One region of the Erwinia papayae genome, then DNA from elsewhere that is predicted to be linked to it. Evidence: predicted binding sites of a transcription regulator. Region 1 holds the regulator's gene; the other holds the start of a gene.
What was found. The regulator LexA, encoded in region 1, represses DNA repair genes until DNA is damaged. The targets are predictions, from matches to a motif close to TNCTGTATGTACATACAGNA.
Positions count from the first base shown of each region.

Region 1 (7,890 bases):
CTTTCCGGCAAGCCTTTATTACTGACCGAACTGTTTTTACCGCCTGCGCCGTTGTACTGGCCGGAGCTGGCGGAAGGGAGCCTGTAGCGTGGAAAGAAGTCTGCCAATAAATAAATTTCAGGCATACAGCCGTCTGATGCGTATCGATAAGCCTATCGGCTCGCTGCTGCTGCTGTGGCCGACACTGTGGGCGCTGTGGCTGGCAGGGGGGAAAATCCCGCCGCTAAACATACTGCTGGTCTTTGTGCTGGGCGTTTTTTTTATGCGTGCCGCTGGTTGCGTGGTGAATGATTTTGCCGACCGTAAAATTGATGGTCATGTTAAACGCACCCGCTCACGCCCGCTGCCCAGCGGTGCCGTCACCTCCAGAGAGGCCCGCTGGTTATTTGCCGGGCTGGTACTGATTTCATTCTGTCTGGTGTTGACCATGAATGCGATGACCATCTGGTTATCGTTTGGTGGTCTGGCTCTGGCCTGGATGTATCCTTTTATGAAGCGTTACACCCACCTGCCACAGGTGGTGCTGGGCGCGGCGTTCGGCTGGGCTATTCCAATGGGCTGGGCGGCGGTGAGTGAGTCTGTGCCACTTGCCTGCTGGCTGTTATTCTTCGCCAATATCTGCTGGACGGTGGCGTATGACACTCAGTATGCGATGGTGGACCGTGATGATGATTTACGTATTGGCGTAAAATCCACCGCCATTTTATTTGGTCGTTTTGACAAGCTGATTATTGGCTTACTGCAATTTGCCACACTGATGCTGATGGCGCTGACGGGCTGGATGATGCAGCTGGGTGGGGCGTTTTACTGGTCAGTTTTGCTGGCTGGCACCTTGTTTATTCACCAACAAAGGCTGATCGTCGGTCGGGATCGGGATGCCTGTTTCCAGGCTTTTCTCAATAATAATTACGTCGGACTGGTGCTGTTTGTTGGCATTGCACTGAGTACAGGGCCTGTTGCAGGCTGGCTGTGAGTAGCCACGGTTAAGGGAGGGTTAACGTCGGATGAAAAAGAATTGTCCGTCGATGGTGCCGTCCCTGGCGTGCGAGCCTCAGCTTGATGTACTGGCCGGGCTGAGGCACTGCGCGCTCAGCCTGCGCTCAACGCCTATTCGTGTGCCACCGCACTCTCAATGGTCATTCTGACTTCCTGAGTAATCAAATCTGCCAGCATCTGGTAAACCTTTTGCGTCTGTTCAACCAACGCATCACCGGTATCACTGATATAACCCTCATCACGCAGCGTCAGTACCAGCGTGGAAAACACCGCTTTGTCGAAGAATTCAGGCGCATTAATCCCGTGCAGCACCGATAAACGCTGAGCCATAGTGCGGCTCTCTTTTTCCAGCGTGCCACGATTAATGGATGGATTAGCGCTGAGGATTGAAAAGGTAATAGCGTAGCGTTGCAGCGTCTCCCGCACTCCGGCGGCGAGGAGTTGCAACGTATGGAAACGCAAGGTGCTCAGACGCAGGGTATGTTCATCGGCATTCAGCAGATTCTGTCGGGCCATCTCACTGACCAGCGCATCCAGTAAGGATGGCAGCGCTTCTTTTTCCCAACGCAGGAACAGCTCAGTTTTCAGCATCGGATAAATGACGCTGACCTGACGGAGCAGTTCGGCACGGGTTATCTCGCGATGTTGCATCAGGATCACGGCGATGACCGAAGGCATCACCAGCATATGGTGAATATTGTTACGGTAGTAGGTCATCAGTACCGCCTGCTCGCGTGGCAATACAATGATTTCACCAATGTTATCCTGCTCAATTTCGAACTTATTCATCCCCAGAGCATGATCCAGCAGCTTCTCTGGCGTCATCTCTGGCACCGTTGCATCTGGCGAATAAGGCACATTGCGCATCAGCTGGGTATAGCAGCTTAATTGATCGATCATCTGCTCGCGGGTCAGTGAGCGCTGACGTGAAGAGAGCAGTGCCGTTACACACAGGTTCATGGCGTTGGCTGCCCCGGCATTGTTGATCCGCACCATCACCCGCTGAGCGATATCGTTTACCGCTGGCGTCAGCCACGCCGGACGTTGTGACTCCAGCGGGTCAATGGCCTCACGCCATTCCGGAACATGCTTGTTCAGATAACTTACCAGCGGCAGAGGTTCACCGAAGTTGACATAGCCCTGGCCGAGATTGCGCAACTTACGCAAGCCGTGCACCATCTGCACAAAGCCTTCTTTCTCCTTGGTCGCACCACGCAGCTCTTTGGCGTAGGTTCCCACCTCCATCACATGCTCATAACCAATATAAATCGGCACCAGGGTAATAGGACGATTACCCCCACGAAGCATGGCCTGGATAGTCATCGACAGCGTGCCGGTTTTTGGATCCAACAGGCGGCCAGTGCGGGAGCGCCCGCCTTCAACGAAGTATTCAACGGAATAGCCACGGGTAAACAGTTCGCCGAGATATTCGCGAAATACGGTGGAATAGAGCTTATTACCCTTGAAGGTGCGGCGAATAAAGAAAGCACCAAGGCGGCGGAAAATGGGCCCGGCGGGCCAGAAGTTAAGGTTGATCCCGGCGGCAATGTGCGGCGGCACCAGTCCCTGATGATAGAGCACGTAGGAGAGCAGCAGATAATCCATGTGGCTGCGGTGGCAGGGGACGTAGACGATTTCATGTCCGTCCTGCGCCAGCTGAAGCACGCGTTCACCGCCGTTGACGTTAATGCCCTGATAGAGCTTGCTCCACAGCCAGCCCATCACACGGTCGGTCAGGCGGATAGCTTCATAAGAAAAATCGGCCGCGATCTCTTCCATCAGTTCGACGGCATTTTGCTGTGCTTTCTCGCGGGAGATTTTTTTACTGCGCGCTTCATCTTCTATTGCTTTAGCAATCGCTTTGGACTGCAACAGCTTGTTGAATAAATCCTGACGTACGGGCAGACGAGGCCCGATGGCGGCCAGTCGCTGGCGGGCGAAGTGCATACTCGCGACTCTTGCCAGCTTCTGGGCAATAGTTTTGTCGGTGCCGTGCTCCGTGGCCATCCGGCGCAAAGAGACAATGGGAGAAAAACGCACAAAGCTGTCCCGGCCCAGCCAGAGTACGGCAAAAAATTTCTGAATGCCGTTCAGCACCCGCAAATGGGGCTGTTCTTCACCCTGGACTTCACGGCCCGGCGCCCGGCCAAACATCACCGAAACAGGCACCATTTGCACGTCAAGACGCGGGTTACTGCGGTGTAAATCCAGATAATCGTGAAACAGCTTCACCGATTCAAGATTTGGTACAAAGTAGGGGAATACGCGGGGACCATCATGAATAAATACGTGGCGTGGCAGTACCGTACCATCGATTTCCAGAGGTTCCAGCGGGTCGGGGAGTTCCTGCTTGCGGCACTGCTCGCGCAGGGCCAGTAGATCGGCCTTTGAATCGTATGGCAGCACATACATAATAGGACGTGAGGTGTCCAGCCCCAGTTCAGCAATCGGCTCAGCAGGGATTGCTTTACTCTTTACCAGAAATTTAACCGGTAAATTCAGTATGTTATAATAAAACTTACGCCAACCTGACATAGACAATATGAAGCCTCTTGTTAGCAAAACGCCGCAAGCATACCAGAAAGCGCCATTGAGATCTTTGGTGTTACAAAATGTGCTATCTCCAGTTAATGACGTCATTATCACATAAAGGTTTTACCCCTATGGCAAACCGTGTCAGCGGATTGACCCGCATCATAAAAGCAGCAGGCTACTCATGGAAAGGTCTTCGCGCCGCATGGCAGAACGAGGCTGCTTTTCGTCAGGAGGCCGTAGTGGCTGTCGTGGCGGTTATCGTTGCCTGCTGGCTGAACGTCGACGCCGTCACGCGTGTTTTACTGATAGGCTCTGTCGTGCTGGTGATGATCGTTGAGATGATCAACAGCGCGATTGAAGCCGTGGTGGATCGGACGGGCAGCAACTTCCATCTGCTATCTGGCCGGGCCAAGGATATGGGCTCCGCCGCAGTGTTGCTGGCTATCATGCTGGCGATTTTCGTCTGGGTCACCTTGTTAGTCAGCTATTTTCGTTAGCGCTCGCATAATCTGACAAATGACTGTTTTTTGCCTGAATTTTGGTTTCCAACGCGCAAATACCTGTATATAATCACAGTCGACTGTATAAACAACCAGGGGGCGGGATGAAAGCATTAACGGCAAGGCAGCAACAGGTTTATGACCTGATACGTGATCACATTAACCAGACCGGCATGCCACCCACGCGGGCAGAAATTGCCACCCGGCTTGGTTTCCGCTCCCCCAATGCGGCGGAAGAACACCTCAAGGCTCTGGCGCGTAAAGGCGTGATTGAAATTGTCTCCGGAGCCTCACGGGGAATCCGTTTGATGATGGAAGAAGAAGAAGGTCTGCCACTGATAGGCCGTGTGGCCGCCGGTGAGCCGCTGTTAGCCGAACAGCATATTGAAGGGCACTATCAGGTTGATCCTGGCCTGTTTAAACCGGGGGCGGATTTTCTCCTGCGTGTCAGCGGTATGTCGATGAAAGATATCGGTATTATGGATGGCGATCTGCTGGCGGTACATAAAACGCAGGATGTGCGTAACGGCCAGGTTGTGGTGGCACGGATTGACGATGAAGTTACCGTCAAGCGTCTGAAAAAACAGGGCAACGTGGTCCATCTTTTGCCGGAAAATAACGAATTCCAACCGATTGTTGTCGATCTTAATAAGCAAAGCCTGTCCATCGAAGGTCTGGCAGTGGGCGTCATCCGTAACGGCAACTGGTTGTAATGCCTCGCGCAACAATAATCATGCAGCTTGACTGGTCACCGTTCCGTCTGGAGTGAGGGCTGAATGGTGAATCCGTTACGCAGTGGGCGATGATGCGATTATTCAGCTCCTCTGATAAGCACCTCTGGCGGCTGGCATTGCCGATGATCCTTTCCAATGTCAGCGTGCCGCTGCTGGGTCTGGTTGATACCGCTGTGACAGGCCACCTTGATAATTCCAGCTATCTTGGCGGTGTGGCCGTCGGCACCACCATTACCAGCTTTCTGTTTATGTTGTTTCTTTTTCTGCGGATGAGTACCACCGGACTGACAGCTCAGGCGTTTGGCGCGAGAGATAAAACTGTGCTGGCTCGTGCGCTGATTCAGCCGCTACTTATCGCGCTGATGGCCGGAACCATCCTGATCCTGTTCAAATCACCGCTTAATCATCTTGCCCTGACGGTTATCGGTGGCGACCCTGCGGTATTGCATCAGGCCGTGCAGTTCCTGAATATTCGCTGGCTGAGCGCCCCTGCCACCCTCGCCAACCTGGTGCTGTTGGGCTGGCTGCTGGGCGTACAGTATGCCCGTGCTCCGGTTATCCTGCTGGTGGTGGGAAACCTGGTCAATATCGTACTGGATGTGTGGCTGGTTATCGGCCTGAAGTGGGGGGTGCAGGGGGCTGCTATGGCAACCGTGATTGCTGAATACTGCTCACTGATAATCGGGTTATACATGGCAGGGCGGGTGATCCGGTTACGTGGCATCACACTGGCTATGTTACTGACAGCATGGCAGGGCGATCTGTCACGGCTACTGCGGCTGAATCGTGACATTATGCTGCGCTCGCTGATGCTTCAACTGTGTTTTCTGTCAATGACCATTCTTGGGGCACGCCTCGGTAGTGAGGTGGTGGCGGTCAACGCCGTACTGCTGATGTTCCTGACCTTTACCGCCTATGCACTGGACGGATTTGCTTACGCCGTCGAGGCCTGTTCGGGTGAGGCATATGGTGCCCGCGACGGCAAGGATCTGCTGCGTGTATGGCATGCAGCCTGCCGTCAGGCAGGACTGGTGGCGCTATTTTTTTCGCTGATATATGCCATTGCCGGCCCGCATATTGTGGCTTTACTGACTTCAATTGCTGAATTGCGGCAGCAGGCAGATGCTTACCTGTTCTGGCAAATATTAATGCCTGTTTGCGGTGTCTGGTGCTATCTGCTTGATGGCATGTTTATTGGGGCAACACGAGCCAGAGAGATGCGTAACGGTATGGTGGTGGCAGCGGCTGGCTTCGGTCTGACGCTGTTTAGTGTACCGCTGCTGGGAAATCATGGTCTGTGGCTGGCGGTAACGGTTTTCCTGCTTTTACGTGGTCTGACGTTATGGCTAATCTGGCGACGACACTGGCAGAACAGCAGCTGGTTTGCCTGATGACATATCTTGTTACCCTATGCGGCACTGATGCAAGTCTTTTATTTTCATGATTTTTTCCCCAATTTATTTTTCAGGTTATTCCTCCGGAAGTTTTGCGCAGGAAGTTTGCCAGATTCCAGCTAGAATTAACCATAAGTTCAGCATTTTTGTAGCGTTTCATTTTGTTGTTAAGCGTTTTGCTGGGACGATATCACTAAATCCGTTAAGATCTGATTGAAGGAATAATGCCATGAATAAAGATGAAGCCAGCGGTAACTGGAAACAGATTAAAGGTAAAGTGAAAGAGAAATGGGGCAAGCTGACTGACGACGATATGACGGTTGTGGAAGGTAAACGCGATCAGCTTGTGGGAAAAATTCAGGAACGCTATGGCTATGCGAAAGACCAGGCAGAGAAAGAGGTTAGCGACTGGGAAAGCCATAATAACCACCGCTTCTGAAATAGTCTGACTCTCTCATCAACGGCACAGGGAAGGTGCCGCCCTCATCGTTCCGCTCCGTCCCCACCCACTCCAGCTGGTTATTATTACCAGTATGAAAGCTACTGACGTCCACGCTTGCGGCTGGTTACCGTATGATCATGCTGACACACATCCTGATGGGTGCAGGCTTCCACCTCCACGCATTCCCGACACAACCCATGCGCCTCGATAACACTGTTGGTCAGAATAAATCCTGAAGGCAGGGCCAGCGACTTGAGGATTTTTTCGACACCATCGGCATGTTGCTCCGCCACGGCACCACAGCGATCGCAAATCAACATGGCAGAGGTGTGGGATGGCTGCTCAAAATGATGGCAAACCACATAGCTGTTAGTGGATTCAACCCGATGCACAAATCCCTGCTCCAGAAGAAAATCCAACGCACGATAGACGGTGGGCGGTTTTGCCTGCGGTTCACTGGCGCGGAGCAAATCGAGCAGGTCATAAGCGCTAATCGCCCCCTGATGCTGGCACATCAGACGCAGTACCTCCAGGCGTTGAGGAGTGAGCCTGACATTGCGTTGCTGGCAGAGTGTCTCTGCCTGCGCCAGGATTTTTTCAGCACTACTGATGTTCATGGTTTTCCCCCAGGCCAGATCGGAATGTTATGTTATCACGCCCACTGTGAAACACCGAATGCCCGCCATCGGGCCATCTTAAGCCACCTGATTAAAACTAACCCTCCGATTAAACAACAGAAATGCAGGGTATTTGCGTTATGTGTTGATGGTGAAATTTTGTTAATGTGTCGGCGCGGGTAATTCAGTGCCATATGATTTCTGTAAAACGTTGCTAATGTAATTTGCAGCCTGAGACCATCCTGACTACCTTTTGTTAATTATCTGAGGCGATTACCTGCGTGGCAGGCTTTGTTGTTATGGCTGACTCGCCTCTCTGTTAACAGATAAATAAAACAACAATAAGCAGATAAACCACTGCATTCTTACTTAATTCACAGCAATGAATTGCTGCCTTTGTGTTCAAAATACAGGCAGTCTCCTGTGCAGGCCTCCGCTGAGCACTTATTCCTTCTCTGGACGGGTTTAAAGTAAAATGGCAAAAAAATACAGTACGTTAAGCAGGTCTGTTCGTCCTGTTGTCTGGCCGGTTCTCTTTTTTGCTCCCCTCAGTGCGCTGGCTGCGGGCAATTATTACGATGCGCGTAATGATGCCATGGGCGGCACGGGTGTGGCCTCTTCAACATATGGTACTGCGGTGCTGGCGAACCCGGCGCTGATGACCAAAGCGAA
Region 1 covers NZ_JBZCHT010000013.1:20,353-28,242, reverse strand. Annotated here, with positions in the region: gene ubiC (chorismate lyase) at 1-87, shown strand, start outside; gene ubiA (4-hydroxybenzoate octaprenyltransferase) at 107-973, shown strand; gene plsB (glycerol-3-phosphate 1-O-acyltransferase PlsB) at 1,108-3,531, opposite strand; gene AC3RPL_RS16275 (diacylglycerol kinase) at 3,660-4,028, shown strand; gene lexA (transcriptional repressor LexA) at 4,136-4,744, shown strand; gene dinF (MATE family efflux transporter DinF) at 4,837-6,156, shown strand; gene AC3RPL_RS16260 (CsbD family protein) at 6,389-6,598, shown strand; gene zur (zinc uptake transcriptional repressor Zur) at 6,700-7,218, opposite strand; gene AC3RPL_RS16250 (conjugal transfer protein TraF) at 7,694-7,890, shown strand, end outside.

Region 2 (7,890 bases), 510 kb from region 1:
GAACGTTAGCCGCCAGTGAGCGCATCGCGCGAATCCAACCCACTACGGTTCTGACCGCCACAGGCAGGCGCTGGGGTCCGAGAACGACAAGCCCGATAACGAACACCAATATCAGTTCACTAAAGCCTATATCGAACACGGTTTATACCTTGTCGTTTCTGGATTCTTCTTTCGACGCATCTGCGGGCTTCTGGTCAGCCAGCCTGGCATTGAAGTCCGCATCATTAGCATGATTTTTTTCTTTCTCATCGTCATCGCTCATCGCCTTTTTAAAGCCTTTGATCGAAGAACCGAGATCGGAACCCAGTGTCCGTAACTTATTTGTACCGAAAAGAAGAACAACAATTACCGCAATAATTAACAATTGCCAGATGCTGATACCGCCCATGTTTCACCTCTGATAATTCGTTGTAATGTCAGCGATGACTGTGTGCTGTCGCGCTATCGCTGCCGATAAAAAAATCAAACGGCCGTTTTTACTGACCATTCTCTGTAGACCACTTTCAGACAGTCTTTTGCCATCCCACCAGCCATGTTACCAGCCCTGCTGCGATCATCCCCGCAGAGATGAGGTCCCATTGTGGTCGGGTTAAAAGAATAGCCGTGCCGCTCAGTAACAGTGTCGCACCAACACCAAACAGATAGCGTGACTGATGCTGTCTGACGCGCTCCCCTTTCAGATCGCTGGTCAGTTTATCAACGCTGTGCTGCAAATGTTTGTGCTGACGGAGGCTGTCATAAAACAGCTCGGGTAGTTCAGGCAATTTTTCTGCCCAGAATGGCGCCTTTTCCTTTAATGCCCGCACAATGGCCGGAATACCGATCTGATCTTTGATCCAGTCCTCAAGGAATGGCTTAGCGGTTTTCCACAAATCAAGCTGCGGATACAACTGACGCCCAACGCCTTCAACATACAGCAATGTTTTCTGAAGGAGAACCAACTGTGGCTGAACTTCCATATTAAAGCGACGCGCAGTGTTGAACAGGTTCAGCAACACGTGGCCGAAGGAGATTTCCGCAAGCGGTTTTTCGAAGATAGGCTCACACACCGTACGGATCGCAAATTCAAAATCTTCGACATTGGTATCGGGTGGTACCCAACCGGAATCCACATGCAGTTCCGCCACTTTGCGATAGTCGCGGTTAAAGAAAGCGATAAAGTTCTCAGCAAGATAGCGTTTGTCGCCCTTATTCAGAGAACCAACAATGCCACAGTCAATGCCGATATACTGAGGATCTTCCGGATGTTCATAGCTGACAAAAATATTGCCAGGATGCATATCTGCATGAAAAAAACTGTCGCGAAACACCTGAGTAAAGAACACCTGAACGCCACGTTCTGCCAACAGTTTCATGTTGACCCCATGCTGCTCAAGCTGCACCACATCATTAACGGGAATACCGTAGATGCGCTCCATCACCAGCATGGTTTCGCTGCAATAATCAGAAAAAATTTCCGGAATGTAGAGCATCTTGTTGTTATCAAAATTGCGACGCAGCTGGATAGCATTTGCCGCTTCACGTAACAGGTTCAGCTCATCAATCAGTGTTTTTTCGTAATCAGCAACAACTTCCTGCGGTCGCAGACGACGGCCATCGGGTAAAAGTCTGGGAACCCAGCGCGCCATCCGTTTGATCAGCTTCATGTCCGCTTTAATCACCGGCAATATATCCGGACGAATCACCTTAATGACCACCTGTCTCCCATTTTCTTTCAGAGTGGCAGTGTGAACCTGGGCAATAGAAGCGGAAGCCAGCGGGGTGATGACAAAGTCATCAAAAAACTTTTCCAGCGGACATCCGAGCGACAGTTCGATCTGTTGCCTGGCCTTTACACCATCAAACGGCGCAACACGATCCTGTAGCATAGCCAGCTGATCGGCAATGTGCGGCGGAAAAAGGTCACGCCGGGTAGACATCATCTGTCCAAACTTAATCCATACCGGACCCAGCTGTTCCAGCGCCAGCCGCAAACGCTCACCGAGCGGCTGTTTTTTGTGTCTGTTTGGCATCCAGAACAGACACTTGCGCCACAGCCTGACAGGTATAGTGAGCCGGGTTTTAGGAATCAGCTCATCAAGACCGTAGCTGAGAAAGACACGAATAATAAAATAGAGGCGGCGCAATTCTCCGAAGGTCATTTTCCCTCCAGTGCTTCAAGTCGGCTTTGCAGAGCAGTCAGTTGAGAGGCAGTCGCATCAACTTCTTCGGCAAACCAGGCAAGCTCCAGTCCGCCAGGAGCCATTCTCCACTCTTCGGTCAGTGCCTGGCTGATATACCCCTGCTTGCGCGTAAGATTAAGGCGAAAGAGCTGCATCCCCTTACGGGCAAACTGGCCGACTCCCTGGGCCGCAATATCGCCAATCCACGGAGCCAGATATTCAGCCGGCTCAAGTTCAGCAAGATCAATCAGGGCAGAAAACTGCTGTACGACCTGCAAATCCCCTTCGACTTCCAGCTCTCCACTGCGCAGCATACTGGTCAACAGTTGGCGATCCCGCAATTTGTGCAATGTGCTTAAACGGGTTTTCACCAGACAATCAGGCGTGTCGTGCCATTCGCCCATTACATCGAGCTGTTTTTCACCAAAGATTAAGATAACTGGCTGAGCCAGTTCAGCCAGCTCGATCGCCAGACTTTTACCTTTAAGCCGTTGACGCGCCGCTTTCAGGCCGCGATCACGGTATAAAACCCGGTTCAGTGCCGTTTCCAGCCCCGCAGTTAATAGCGGCGTCAAAGTCATGCGCTTTCCTGTTTAGAACTTGAACCCACGGTGCAGCGCTACGATGCCACCAGTGAGATTGGAATAGGTGGTATTTTCGAACCCAACATCGTCCATCATCTGCTTGAGCGTCTCCTGATCCGGGTGCATACGGATCGACTCTGCCAGGTAACGATAGCTTTCAGAATCTTTTGCCACCCACTCGCCAATACGCGGCAGTACATGAAAAGAATAGGCGTCATAAGCTTTGTTGAGTGGAGCCAGCAACGGTTTGGAGAATTCCAGCACCAGAAGACGCCCACCCGGTTTGAGCACACGGAACATTGAGGCCAGCGCCTTTTCTTTCTCGGTGACATTTCTCAAACCAAAAGCGATGGTAATGCAGTCAAAATAGTTATCCGGAAACGGCAGTGCCTCAGCGTTTGCCTGAACATAACTGACGTTGCCAATAATGCCCTTATTGCGCAGCTTTTCACGGCCAACTTTAAGCATTGAGCTGTTGATGTCAGCCAGCACAACTTCGCCCGTCTCACCGACCAGACGCGAGAATTTTGCTGTCAGATCGCCAGTACCCCCGGCAAGGTCAAGCACACGCTGACCACGGCGTACACCGCTACAGTCGATAGTAAAACGTTTCCAGATCCGGTGAATCCCGAATGACATCAAATCGTTCATCAGGTCATATTTAGCCGCAACGGAATGGAAAACGTCAGCGACCATTTCAGCCTTGTCGCTTTTCGCTACGGTGCGATAGCCAAAATGGGTGGTATCCTTTGATTCATCTGCCATTTGTTTTGCCTGCTCTGCAATCAATATTCTGCCAAGTGTATCAGAGTCCGGCAGGCCAGGCACGGCCTTGCCGCTTATTGATCCCCCCGTGGCGAAGCACGGGTTGTGCCTGATACCGACAAATGAAGATTTTCATCATCTTCAGCTTCTTCGCCCTCTTCCGGCATCGCCTGCTCAACCATCCGGGGATTAATTGGACGTTTAACTTCCACGCCCAACTGACGGAAACTTTCGGTCTGGGCAATCAGATTACCTCGCCCTTCACTCAGCTTTTTCATCGCCTGCCGGTAGCTGTCCTGTGCCCGGTCGAGGTTTTGTCCCATCGCTGACATATCATCAACAAAGAGTCGCATTTTGTCATAGAGCCTGGCCGCCCGGTCTGCAATACGCTGAGCATGGCGGCTTTGATGCTCATAACGCCACAGGTTGTTAATAGTGCGGAGCGCCACCAGAAGCGTGGTCGGGCTGACCAGCATAATATTCTGATTAAGTGCCTCACTGATTAGTTCTGGCTGCCTGTCTATTGCCAGCAAAAAGGCCGGTTCAACCGGAATAAACATCAGTACATAATCCAGCGAACGCAATCCGGGTAGCTGTTGATAATCTTTTCGGCTCAGCAGACGCAAATGGTTGCGAATCGCAGCAATATGTTCACCGATTGCCACTTCTCTTGTAGCATCGTCGTCAGCATTAAAATAACGTTCATAAGCAACCAGCGTCATTTTTGCATCAATGACCACATCCTTACCTTGTGGCAGACGAACGATGACATCGGGTTGCATACGGCCATGCTGTTCAAGTTGCACGGTAACCTGTGTCTCATATTCATGACCTTCACGCAGTCCGGAGGCCTCCAGCACCCGGCTGAGAACCACTTCCCCCCAGTTACCCTGCGTTTTGTTGTCGCCTTTCAGCGCCTTAGTGAGGTTAATCGCCTCCTGTGCCATCTGCGCGTTCAGTTGCTGCAGGTTGCGAATTTCATGGGAAAGCGTATGCCGTTCACGCGCTTCCTGCCCAAAGCCTTCCTGTACCTGGCGGCGAAAGCCTTCCAGTTGTTCACGCAAAGGAGCAATCAGTCCGTTCAGGCTCTGACGATTTTGTTCATCTACCCGACGCCCACTGTTTTCAAAGATACGGTTAGCAAGGTTCTTGAACTGCGCATTCAGGCGCTGTTCACTGTTAGTCAGCAGACGCTGCTTCTCCTCTGCCGCCATACGAGTTTCTTCCAGACGGATAGTGACTTCGCGGAGTTCGGCCTCCTGGGCACTGTTGATCTCCAGCTGGTTGCGCAATTCACGGGTCAGCTGTTCGGCCTCACTACGCCAGTGGTCCAGATGTTGCAGTTTTTCCTGCGCGGCAGAAAGAGAACCATAAAGCTGCCGTAACTCCAGCTCGTTCTGTTTTTGCTGCTGCTGCAGGCTCTCCAACTGCTGTACCAGACGCTGACGATCGTGATGCAGCTGTTCAGAAGACTGTTGCAACAGTTGCCGTTCTGTTTCCTGCCTGGCCGACAGTTGCTGGCTTCTGAACCAGGCAATTAACCATCCCACCAGCAGGCCTGCCACAGCGATAAAGACACCGTAACCAATTGTCGCATCCACGCTATTTCCTCCCGCGTCTGATTATCCTCGGGAAAGGTAGAGTGATACTGTATAAATGTCCAGATAAAAAGCGCAATGAAATCATTCAGAAAGCGATTACATTGAAATTTGCGAGTCAGCACGAAGAAAAATAAAAGTGACTGAAATTCGCCATAAAATGACAATAACCAACAGCAATATCTTACCAACAATCACATAATTTCTGAGATGTCAGACAGAGTGCGCTAATTGTATTCGGGATATGAGCGCAGGCTATAGCAGGCTGCGCTAGCAGGTGAACTAAATCAGGCGCCGGGCAGCATCAACCACAATACGCACCGCATCGCTTTCTGTTTTTTTCATCATTTCCGCATCAGGAATTTCCTGCTGGGTACGATTAACGATCACCCCAGCGACCATACCGGCGCGTAATCCCTGGCTGGCACACATCGTCAGCAGGGTGGCCGATTCCATTTCATAGTTCAGCACCCCCATCTGCTGCCACTCTTTCATTGAGTTCTGAAAGCGGCTGACCACGCGCCCGGAAAAGGTGTCATAACGCTCCTGGCCCGGATAAAAAGTATCTGAGGAGGCAGTAATGCCAATATGGGTTGTCGCACCTGCGGCTTTGGCCGCTTCAACCAGCGCAGTGGTACAGGTGAAGTCGGCAACGGCAGGAAACTCAAGCGGAGCAAAGTGCTGACTGGCTCCATCAAGTCGTACTGAGCCGGTGGTAACCAACACATCCCCGACGTTAATGCCAGATTGAATTGCGCCAGTGGTGCCAACCCGCAGGAATGTTCTCACGCCCAGTTGAGCAAGTTCTTCAACGGCGATGGAGGTAGAAGGGCCACCGATGCCGGTTGAACAGATGATAACCGCTTTGCCCCCGATTTCCGCGCGCCAGGTTGTGAATTCGCGGTGTGAGGCCAGATGTACAGCATTATCCATCAGCACAGCGATCTTTTTGACCCGTTCAGGATCGCCAGGCACGATAGCAAGGGTGGCGCCCTGCAAATCTGCCTGTGTTAAACCCAGGTGAAAAACGTCTGATTTTGCCATTTCTGGCTCCTTTGCGGCAAAGTGTGGCGGATTAGAATCGGCAGAGTAACGGAAATTCACTGGATATTGTGTGAGAAATCTCACTATGCATCATGAAAATTACATTAACCCTGCACAAAAAAGTGATAGCAGTCACGTAAACGTACTGTTCACAGCGACACCTCCGTTGTTTACCCTTTCGGAAACCTTTTTGTCAGTGATAAAGATGAACAGAACAGCCCCAAACGGATCCTGGCTATAGTTAGCTGATTGCGCCAATGCATACCCGGAGAGGACAATGAAAACCGAAGATAATATGACTCAAATGAAGAGCAAAGATGGATTCGCTCCCGCCGTATCTCCTGCCGCATCAACCACTATTACTACCAGCAGTGAGGCAATTCAATCCGGAGAAACGTCTGTTCCAACTCAGGGCGAAAACATGCCCGCTTTTTATGCCAAACCACGCAATGCCAGCGGTCCCCTGCCGGTCATTCTGGTGGTGCAGGAGATTTTTGGTGTGCATGAGCACATTCGCGACATTTGCCGACGCCTGGCACTGGAGGGGTATATGGCAGTGGCACCGGAGCTCTATTTCCGCCAGGGCGATGCTGCCGCTTACTCCGATATTCCAACGCTGCTCAAAGAGCTGGTGAGTAAGGTTCCGGATAATCAGGTACTGGCCGATCTTGATCACGTTGCCAACTGGGCATCACGCCACGGCGGCGATATGCGCAATATGGCGGTAACCGGCTTCTGCTGGGGGGGACGCATTACCTGGCTGTATGCGGCACATAATCCCCAGTTGAAAGCGGGTGTTGCCTGGTATGGCAAACTGGTTGGTGAAAAAACCATGCTGCAACAGAAACAACCGGTTGATATTGCCCTTGATCTGACCGCGCCGGTACTGGGTTTGTATGGGGGAATGGATGACGGTATTCCACAGGATTCAGTCGATACCATGCGTCAGGCGCTGCGGGCAGCGAATTCCACATCCGAAATTGTGGTCTATCCCGAAGCGGGTCACGCTTTTAACGCTGATTATCGTCCCAGCTATCATCAGGAATCCGCGCAGGACGGCTGGCAACGGATGCTGACGTGGTTCAGACAGCATGGGGTGAAATGACTGCCTTCCACCCAGCTTCCATCACGCTTACAGGCCAGAACTCATCTCCTTCAGGGGCGCCAGGCGCCCCTTAATATGCATCAGGCTTCGGTTTCACGCAGATTCTGCGCCGCCTTCACCATGTTAGCCAGAGCCTGGCGGGTTTCCGTCCAGCCACGGGTTTTAAGACCGCAGTCGGGGTTAACCCACAGACGCTCCACTGGGATACGCTTCGCAGCTTTGCGCAGCAATGCTTCAATCCACGCCACATCCGGCACATTTGGTGAGTGAATATCGTACACCCCCGGGCCAATTTCATTTGGATACTCAAACTGTTCAAATGACTCCAGCAGCTCCATGTCCGACCTGGAGGTCTCAATGGTGATGACATCGGCATCCAGCGCCGCAATGGAATCCATGATGTCATTAAATTCGCAGTAACACATATGGGTATGGATCTGCGTGTCGTCACGTGCCACAGCCGCATTCAGGCGGAAGGCATCGACGGCCCATTCCAGGTAAGCAGCCCAGTCTGACTGACGCAGCGGCAAACCTTCACGCAGGGCGGGTTCATCAATCTGGATAATGCCAATACCTGCTTTTTCAAGGTCTTCCACTTCGTCACGCAGCGCCAGCGCAATCTGCTTAGCGAT
Region 2 covers NZ_JBZCHT010000013.1:530,776-538,665, forward strand. Annotated here, with positions in the region: gene tatB (Sec-independent protein translocase protein TatB) at 1-139, opposite strand, end outside; gene tatE (twin-arginine translocase subunit TatE) at 143-388, opposite strand; gene ubiB (ubiquinone biosynthesis regulatory protein kinase UbiB) at 504-2,141, opposite strand; gene ubiJ (ubiquinone biosynthesis protein UbiJ) at 2,138-2,743, opposite strand; gene ubiE (bifunctional demethylmenaquinone methyltransferase/2-methoxy-6-polyprenyl-1,4-benzoquinol methylase UbiE) at 2,756-3,511, opposite strand; gene rmuC (DNA recombination protein RmuC) at 3,586-5,112, opposite strand; gene udp (uridine phosphorylase) at 5,392-6,153, opposite strand; gene AC3RPL_RS18685 (dienelactone hydrolase family protein) at 6,431-7,258, shown strand; gene metE (5-methyltetrahydropteroyltriglutamate--homocysteine S-methyltransferase) at 7,339-7,890, opposite strand, start outside.
Region 2: a site for LexA is predicted at 5,158-5,177, ahead of rmuC (DNA recombination protein RmuC). Genes of this name have one in related genera too.